Regions from separate parts of the Enterovibrio sp. FF113 genome, predicted to be linked through region 2. Evidence: predicted binding sites of a transcription regulator. Region 2 holds the regulator's gene; each other region holds the start of a gene.

Region 1 (3,226 bases), on a different contig from region 2:
CTGCATCAATACCCGCATCCGTTGCGCGTGTTAGCCCATAGACCTCTTCTTTGTTCGCAAGCACCGCCGCGATATGCATGTCATTTCTGTCATGACAGCGATCGATAATTGCTTGAAGGTTAGAACCATTCCCTGAAACCAGAACAACCAGCTTTTTCATGGTTACCCCTTGATCTCTACCTGTTCTTCACCAGCGGCAGCGTTTTCAATGTTGCCTAACAACCACGCGTTTTCGCCTTCTTGATTCAGAATATCGATCGCTTGTTGAGCTTGTTCTGCTGGTAGAGCAACAATCAGGCCTACACCACAGTTGAAGGTGCGGTACATTTCATGATCCGTTACGTTGCCGTTTTCTTGTAGCCACGTGAAGATCGCTGGCCATTCCCAGCTGTTGCCGTCGATAACGGCTTTAGTGCCTTGCGGCAATACGCGAGGGATATTTTCCCAGAAACCACCACCGGTGATGTGAGAAATCGCATGCGCATCGCAGGTTTCCAACATCTTCAAAACAGGCTTCACATAAATGCGGGTAGGCTCTAGCAGATGCTCACCTAGCGTTTTACCGTCCAGCTCTGCATTGACATCGGCGTTAGACACTTCGATGATTTTGCGAACCAAGCTGTAACCGTTTGAGTGAGGGCCTGATGAAGCGATAGCAATGATGGCATCGCCAGCGCTGACTTTCGTCCCATCAATAATGTCTTCTTTTTCCACAACGCCGACGCAGAAACCTGCCACGTCGTAATCTTCACCTTCGTACATACCTGGCATTTCAGCGGTTTCACCACCGATCAGTGCACAGCCTGATTGCAAGCAACCTTCACCAATACCCGTAACAACACTTGCTGCGGTATCAATATCCAGCTTACCTGTTGCGTAATAATCAAGGAAAAATAGCGGTTCTGCACCTTGAACAATCAGGTCGTTGACACACATCGCGACCAAATCAATACCAATGGTGTCGTGTTTTTTCAGATCCATCGCTAGGCGAAGTTTGGTGCCTACACCGTCAGTACCTGATACCAGTACCGGATGTTTGTATTTCGTAGGCAGTTCACAAAGTGCGCCGAAGCCACCGATACCACCCATCACTTCAGGACGACGAGTGCGCTTAACTACGCCTTTGATTCTGTCGACCAGGGCGTTGCCTGCATCGATATCTACACCTGCATCTTTGTAGCTTAGAGAAGACTTATTATCGCTCACTGGGGATCCTTACCGAGTTGTGGACTTAAAAGCCGCGCCATTTTAACAGCGACATTCTAAAAAGGAAAACGTTTGCGTAAGGCAAATTGCAGCAAAAAACCGCAACTGGTTGTATGTAACTATTCCACCCATTTTTCTTGTGTATAATGCGGGGAATTTGTTTTTTTCAGGAGTCTGTCATGAAAGTCGTTGAGGTTAAGCACCCACTGGTTAAGCATAAAATCGGTTTGATGCGTGAAGGTGATATCAGCACCAAACGTTTCCGTGAATTAGCGACCGAAGTTGGCAGCCTGCTAACGTACGAAGCAACATCAGATTTCGAAACGGAAAAAGTCACTATTGAAGGCTGGAACGGCCCGGTTGAAGTTGACCAGATCAAAGGTAAGAAAGTGACGGTTGTGCCAATCCTGCGTGCAGGTCTGGGCATGATGGACGGCGTATTGGAGCACATTCCAAGTGCACGCATCAGTGTTGTTGGTATTTACCGCGATGAAGAAACGCTAGAGCCTGTGCCTTACTTCCACAAGCTCGCAAGCAACATCGAAGAGCGTATGGCGCTGGTGGTTGACCCAATGTTAGCAACCGGTGGCTCAATGATCGCGACGATCGATCTGCTGAAAGAAAATGGTTGTGACAACATCAAAGTATTGGTTCTGGTTGCGGCACCTGAAGGTCTTGATGCCTTGGAAAAAGCGCACCCAGACGTTGAACTGTACACCGCTGCAATCGATGAAAAGCTGAATGACAAAGGCTATATCGTTCCTGGCTTGGGTGATGCAGGCGACAAGATTTTCGGTACTAAGTAATCGTGCGGTAATCGAAAGCGGAAACGCGATATGTAAAAAAGGCTTCCCGAGGGAAGCCTTTTTTGTGCTTAGTGAAATGCGCTCAGAGGCTTAGTCTTCCATCTGGGCATTATCAACAACGTGGGTTTCACCCATGTCATGCGGCAGAATAAGGTTCAGCAAGATAGCGACGATACCGCAAAGGCTGATGCCTTGTAGGCTGAATTCACCAATACCAAATGCCATGCCACCGATACCAAATACCAGCGTGACCGCCACAATGGTCAGATTACGGGCTTTGTGCAAATCGACCTGATTTTTGATCAAGGTGTTAAGACCGACAGTGGCAATTGAGCCAAACAGCAAGATCATGATGCCGCCCATGACAGGAACTGGAATAGTTTGCAGCACTGCGCCCAATTTACCGACAAATGCCAAGATAATGGCGGTAACTGCTGCCCACGTCATGATGGCTGGGTTGAATGCACGTGTCAGCATGACCGCGCCAGTCACTTCACTGTAGGTAGTATTTGGTGGAGCGCCAAACATGGATGCGGCGATAGTTGCTACACCATCGCCCGCCATGGTGCGGTGCAGGCCTGGTTTTTTCAGGTAGTCTTTACCGGTGACATTCGATATTGCCAGCATGTCACCCACATGTTCAACGGCAGGGGCAATGGCAACAGGGATCATGAACAGAATCGCGTTAATGTTAAATGCAGGCGCGGTAAAGGCAGGCATGGCGAGCCAAGCGGCGTTCAGTACAGGTGAAAAGTCGACCACGCCAAAGAATAATGCTGTCACATAGCCTGAAATAATACCGGCCAAAATAGGCACTAGCCTGAAGAAGCCTTTGGCGAATACAGACATCGCAATGGTCGTTGCCAGTGAAATACCTGAAATCCAAAGCGCGACTGACCCATCAACTAACTGAAATGCGCCGTCACCTGATTTCCCCAGTGCCATATTGACGGCTGCTGGGGCTAAACCAAGGCCAATGACCATGATCACGGGGCCAACCACTACAGGTGGAAGTAGTTTGTGGATAAAGCCAACACCTCTGACTTTAATGATGCCACCCATGATGACATAAACCACCCCAGCTACCATTAGGCCGCCCATGGTGGCAGGAATACCCCAAGTTTGAACGCCAAACATGATAGGTGCGATGAAAGCAAAAGAGGACGCGAGGAAAATGGGGACGGAGCGTTTTGTCACGAGTTGGAAAAGCAGAG
Region 2 (3,226 bases):
TTGCCATTAACGAACAACGTGCAGAATTTTACTGGTGGATGTCTTCCCTTTTCGCCAGTGAATTAACGCAAGATGATTTGAATAATTACCACGGCAGCAACATGGATAACTATTTTTCCGCGTTAGCCATGACCGAGGAATTGAAAGCACCGATCGTTGAATTTCGCAACGCGCTTGCCGCGCTAAAGCTCCGCGAAGATGCACAACTCGAGCTAGCCGCTGATTTCTGTGGTTTATTCCTCAGTACACCAAAAACAGGCGCATTGCCTTATGCGTCTATTTATATTGGTGAAACCGGTCTGTTGAACGATAAGCCCGCGCAAGAGATGGGTCAATGGATGGAAAAGTACGGCATTGCTCAACGTAAAGATTTCAATGAACCGTTTGACCATCTTGCGGTTGTGCTTGATTTCATAGGGAACTTGGTCATTCTTGCCAACAAAGAAACCGAAGAAGACCAACAAGAATCCATGATGCAAGAACAGCAAGTATTTTTGGAAACCATGGTCATGCCGTGGCTAGGTAGTTTCCAAAAATCGCTAAACCAGTTTGATCAATTCGGTTTTTATAAAGCCGCGGGTGCATTGCTCACTGCATTTATCACACTGGATCTTTTGTTCCTTAAAGGCGAATAAAAAGGTGCCTATCTATACCCAAACAAATTCTCGCTAAACAAGCATCTTGAAGTGTTTGGTTATGATAAATGAAGCCGGGCAAGCCCGGTTTTTTCTTTTTTTGAGCTTGGAAAACAGAAAAAACCCGCTATTTCGCAAGCTTGATACGCATCAAGCTTACGCGAGTCGCTTCAATTGAATAATTGCGGGCGCGGTCATGAGCCAGTAAACTGTGAACGCAAGCGATTGGCATTGAGAAATTTCTGTAACATTACAAACGCCTCGTCATAGTGCCGCCGCAGCGTTCCCCCCTTCTCCCACACTTGATGGAAAGCAAGTTGCTGGCAGTGTCGATGAAACCTCGACGACAAGGGGATGAGAGTCCGTCTCTCCGCCTATAGAAAGAACGAATCCATTACGCCGCTTAGCATAGCGGCGTAAACATGTTGAGCAGCCTCTATTTCTCAAGCTGCTAATGAAAACGATAAGAAGATTACCCAATGGCAACAATTAAAGATGTCGCACGCATGGCTGGTGTATCTACGACAACCGTTTCACACGTGATCAATAAAACACGCTTTGTCGCAGAAAACACAACCAAGAAAGTATGGGCCGCAGTCGACGACTTAAACTATGCACCGAGTGCAGTTGCGCGCAGCTTGAAATGTAACTCAACGCGCACGATTGGCATGCTGGTCACCAAATCTACCAATCCGTTCTTTGCGGAAGTTGTACATGGGGTAGAAGAATACTGCTACAAAGAAGGCTACACGCTTATCTTGTGTAACACCGAAGGTAACTTAGCGAAGCAACGCGACTACCTGCGCATGTTGGCAGAAAAACGCGTAGATGGCCTGTTGGTGATGTGCTCTGACTTGAATGAAGAACTTCTTATTCTATTAGAGAAAAAGAAAGATCTGCCGATGGTTGTGATGGATTGGGGCACGCAACATGTCAACACCGACTGCATTCAAGATAATGCCGAACTCGGTGGCTATATCGCGACCAAGTACTTTGTAGACAACGGCCATACCAAAATCGGCTGTATTTCAGGTCAGTTAGATAAACTCACCTGTCAGACGCGCTTGGCAGGCTTTAGAACTGCGTTGGCAGAAGCTGGCATTGAAGAAAATCCGAACTGGATTGTAGAAGCCGATTTTGAGTGTGACTCCGCAGTTGAAGCGGCAAAAGCATTATTGGCCCAAGAAGACCGCCCAACGGCTGTTTTTTGCTTTAATGACATCATGGCACTGGCTGCAATCAGTACCTTCCGTCAGGCCGGGTTAGACATTCCTAACGACATTTCTGTTATTGGCTACGATAACATTGATCTAGCCGCATTTTTCTCACCACCGTTGACGACAATTCATCAGCCGAAAAATCGACTGGGTAAAACTGCAATCAAACTATTATTGGAACGTCTCGCCAATAAAGAGAACGAACAGCAGATTTTTGTTATGCAACCAGAGCTCATCATTCGCAGTTCGGTGAAAAATCTTAACGCCGAGTAAAATACACGCTCTCGCGGTACTTCTCTAAAAGCCCGACCACTTTTTTTTGGTTGGGCTTTTTTATTAACTGGCAAGTTTTCCGACTGACTCAACCTCATTATTGCGACTCACCTCTTAAAGGGTAAATTGCCTAGTTTTCTAGTGCTACCCTTAAACCCAGATATAAAGTAGTCATCTTGGTCAAAAATACTTCAATTACAAAGACAACCGGATATTATCAATCACATCAATAAGATTCTATCTGAACCAAGATCACACTTTATGAGACCAGCAATAACGACAAAATGATGCGATTCAGTTAAGCTAAAACCCGTCAAGAAAAAGGCAAACCATCGCGAAAGCGTGGGACGCAAAGCTTCCGGCCTCACAACACTGATTTTATGTGTTGGTGGTAGCGGAGCTACCGATGACGTTAGCATTCACATACCGGATATTTCTGGTTCGTTGACAATTCTCTGAATTAGCTTTGCTACGTTGCTCCTTGACCATTCATCCAGGAACGTATTGATTGAGAATTAGTCACATGGATAAACCAACGCTAAAAAACACACTGAAGTTCTTCGAATGTCTTGGCAAAATCAAATCCCGCTCTATGTTTGGTGGGTTTGGTGTATTTTGCGATGAGACAATGTTCGCACTGGTTGTTAATGATCAGCTTCACCTTCGTGCTGGTCAAACGAATGAAGCTGAATTCAAACATCTGGCGATGAGCCCTTACGTCTACAAAAAACGCGGCTTCCCTGTTGTGACTAAATACTATGCTGTGCCTGAAAATTGGTGGGTAAAATCTGACGAGTTAATGGCCTATGCCACGACAGCACTCACCATTGCCAGAGACGATCAGCAAGAAAAAAAGACGGCGGCGCCAACGCGTATCAAAGATCTGCCAAACTTGCGACTCGCCACAGAGCGAATGCTAAAAAAAGCAGGTATCGATTCTGTCGAACAGTTGCAAACACAGGGCGCCGTGAAAGCTTATCGAGCTTTGCAGAAATCACACCAAGATACGCTTAGCCTTGAACTACTTTGGGCACTGGAAGGCGCGATAGAAGGTAAACACTGGTCAGTGATTACGCCTCAACGCCGTGACGAACTTTTGCA
Region 3 (3,226 bases), on a different contig from region 2:
CTTTCATTCCACGCAGACTCTTTCGCCGCGCCAGCTTCTTTGGCATCCCATGCGCCGTAAACGTCAGCAGGGATTTCAAACGGACCGTGCTCCCAACCCAGCTGTTTACGGGTCGCTGCGATTTCGTCAGCGCCTAGTGGTGCGCCGTGACAATCGTGGGTGCCAGCTTTATTTGGTGAACCAAAGCCAATCACGGTTTTCGTACAGATCAGGGTTGGACGACCTGTTTCTGCTTTTGCTGCTTCAATCGCCGCATTGATTGCATCGGCATCGTGACCATCAACAGCAGGAATAACGTGCCAGCCGTACGCTTCAAAACGCTGAGGCGTATTGTCAGTGAACCAGCCTTCAACATGACCATCGATAGAAATACCGTTGTCATCCCAGAACGCAACCAGCTTACCAAGACCTAGCGTACCCGCCAGTGAACATGCTTCATGAGAGATACCTTCCATCAAGCAACCGTCGCCCAAGAACACAAAGGTGTTGTGGTCAACGATGGCATGGCCGTCGCGATTGAATTGCGCTGCCAGTGATTTCTCTGCCATCGCCATACCAACAGCGTTGGTGATGCCTTGGCCTAGTGGGCCAGTGGTGGTTTCAATGCCCGGTGCATAACCGTATTCAGGGTGACCTGGGGTTTTTGAATGCAGTTGGCGGAAGTTTTTCAGATCATCAATCGACAGATCGTAACCCGTCAGGTGAAGCAGAGAGTAAATCAGCATTGAGCCGTGACCGTTAGACAAGATGAAACGGTCGCGATCAGCCCATTCAGGGTTTTGCGGGTTGTGGTTCATGTGGTCGCGCCACAGTACTTCGGCGATATCAGCCATGCCCATTGGGGCGCCCGGGTGACCAGAGTTGGCTTGTTGTACACCGTCCATGCTTAGTGCACGAATCGCGTTTGCTAAAACCTTGCGGGAAGACATGTCTGCTCCTGAGATCAATAGACGTTTTGTTTTATATGCAATCAGGCGTAATACTTTTATTCGTAGATGGCCAGATCGCAGAAGTCGGCGGGGTCGTATTGTCGCAAGACTCCCGTTCCTCTGCAAACGTTTTACATGGCTGATTTTATAGGAAACTGCGCCTATCTAGCGTGTTTGTGCCGCATCTATTTGTAATTACAGGATGACCAACGCAAACGTTTCCCTTTTAGGCGGACAAACCGTGGGGTTGATTTATCAATCTCGTGACGTAGAATAGACGTCCAGATGGAAAAGCATCTATACCTTTAAACGTATATTCGATATCAATTTTATACCAACGGCAGTCAGCACACGTTTAACACACTGCTGAAATTGGTATTTACTCATTAGGGAAAACGTTATGGCTAAGCACCTGTTCACTTCTGAATCTGTATCAGAAGGCCACCCAGACAAAATTGCAGATCAGATTTCTGATGCCGTTCTTGATGCAATTTTGGAGCAGGATCCAAAAGCACGTGTGGCGTGTGAAACCTACGTCAAAACTGGCATGGTGATGGTTGGCGGTGAAGTAACAACGTCAGCATGGGTTGATATCGAAGAAATCACACGTGAAACCGTGCGTGAGATTGGTTATGTACATTCTGACATGGGCTTTGATGCAGACTCTTGTGCTGTATTGAATACCATTGGTAAGCAATCGCCAGACATCAACCAAGGTGTTGATAAAGCAGATCCTAAAGATCAAGGCGCTGGCGACCAAGGCATCATGTTTGGTTACGCAACCAACGAAACCCCTATTCTTATGCCTGCACCAATTACCTATTCTCATCTGCTGGTCAAAAAGCAAGCGGAAGTGCGCAAGAGCGGCAAACTGGATTTCTTACGTCCAGACGCGAAATCACAAGTTACCTTCCAATATGACCAAGGTAAGATTGTTGGTATTGATGCGGTTGTTCTTTCGACTCAGCATTGCGATTCAGTCACAACTGAATACTTGCGCGAAGCGGTAATGGAAGAAATCATTAAACCGGTTTTACCGATTGAATGGTTGAACAAAGACACCAAATACTTCATCAACCCAACCGGTCGTTTTGTTATCGGTGGCCCAATGGGTGACTGTGGTTTGACGGGTCGTAAGATCATCGTCGATACCTACGGCGGCGCAGCGCGTCACGGCGGTGGTGCATTCTCTGGTAAAGATCCATCGAAGGTTGACCGCTCAGCAGCATACGCAGCACGTTATGTTGCTAAAAATATCGTTGCCGCTGGCATGGCTGATCGCTGTGAGATCCAACTGTCTTACGCTATCGGTGTCGCTGACCCAACATCTATCATGGTTGAAACGTTCGGCACAGAAAAAGTGTCTCAAGAGATCATCATCGAAGCGGTTCGCCAAAACTTCGACTTGCGCCCATATGGCCTGCAAGAGATGCTTGACCTGCTGCAACCTATCTACAAAAAGACAGCAGCATACGGTCACTTCGGTCGTGAAGAATTCCCATGGGAAAAAACGGACAAAGTGGCAGCATTACGCGATTTCGCGAACATCAAATAATCGCGACCACGCAGCACCACAGATTAACAAAATGGAAGCTTCGGCTTCCTTTTTTTCATGCCTCTCTTTACCCTAGCCGCTGTCACCACTTAACTTTGCCAAAGCGATGAACGAACTCCACTACCGTATTACCCGACGCGTAAGCGAATGCATTTATCAAGCAAGCCAGACCTTAAAGGCAGATTTTTCGGTGCCTGCGATCCGTTTTGATATTCGGGGAAAAACGGCGGGAATGGCGCTGCTTCAACGCTGGCAGCTTCGCTTCAATCCCGTATTACTGGCCGAAAACCCAGAAGCATTTATTAACGAAGTGGTTCCCCATGAAGTCAGTCATTTAATTGTCTTTGCGCGATTCGGACGTGTTCGCCCGCACGGCAAAGAGTGGCAAGCCGTTATGTCACAGGTCTTTGATGTTCAACCTAAAACCACGCATAGCTTTGACATCAAATCCGTGGAAGGCAAAACCTTTCCTTATCAATGCCAATGTGACGTCATCCCTTTATCTGTGCGCCGTCACAACAAGGTACAGCGCCAGCAAGTGCAGTACATGTGCCGTCGTTGTAAACAGCCCCTGATGTGGAAACCTTCAGCATCCTAACGCGAATGCGTTAATTGCCACTTTTTCCTCAATTAACAAGTTATTCAATTAACACTATTTTAGTGAGATTTAACTCGCATACATCTGCAATAATCAAAGTACTTAATTCCAAAAAGACTTTGTTTCATGATGAAAAAGTATCTC

Evidence for each region. The regulator PurR, encoded in region 2, represses purine synthesis genes. The targets are predictions, from matches to a motif close to TNANGNAAACGTTTNCNTNA.
Region 1: the regulator PurR is predicted to act here: its motif matches at 1,267-1,286, upstream of purM (phosphoribosylformylglycinamidine cyclo-ligase).
Region 3: the regulator PurR is predicted to act here: its motif matches at 1,137-1,156, upstream of metK (methionine adenosyltransferase).

What each region holds. Positions count from the first base shown of each region.
Region 1 is NZ_JBGONO010000028.1:18,836-22,061, forward strand. It holds gene purN (phosphoribosylglycinamide formyltransferase) at 1-160, opposite strand, end outside; gene purM (phosphoribosylformylglycinamidine cyclo-ligase) at 163-1,206, opposite strand; gene upp (uracil phosphoribosyltransferase) at 1,386-2,012, shown strand; gene ACED36_RS19055 (uracil-xanthine permease family protein) at 2,103-3,226, opposite strand, start outside.
Region 2 is NZ_JBGONO010000013.1:47,267-50,492, reverse strand. It holds gene torD (molecular chaperone TorD) at 1-635, shown strand, start outside; gene purR (HTH-type transcriptional repressor PurR) at 1,115-2,125, shown strand; cyclic di-GMP riboswitch class I at 2,439-2,533, shown strand; gene ACED36_RS12025 (TfoX/Sxy family DNA transformation protein) at 2,649-3,226, shown strand, end outside.
Region 3 is NZ_JBGONO010000034.1:7,993-11,218, forward strand. It holds gene tkt (transketolase) at 1-929, opposite strand, end outside; gene metK (methionine adenosyltransferase) at 1,330-2,484, shown strand; gene ACED36_RS20505 (SprT family zinc-dependent metalloprotease) at 2,591-3,082, shown strand; gene ACED36_RS20510 (endonuclease) at 3,212-3,226, shown strand, end outside.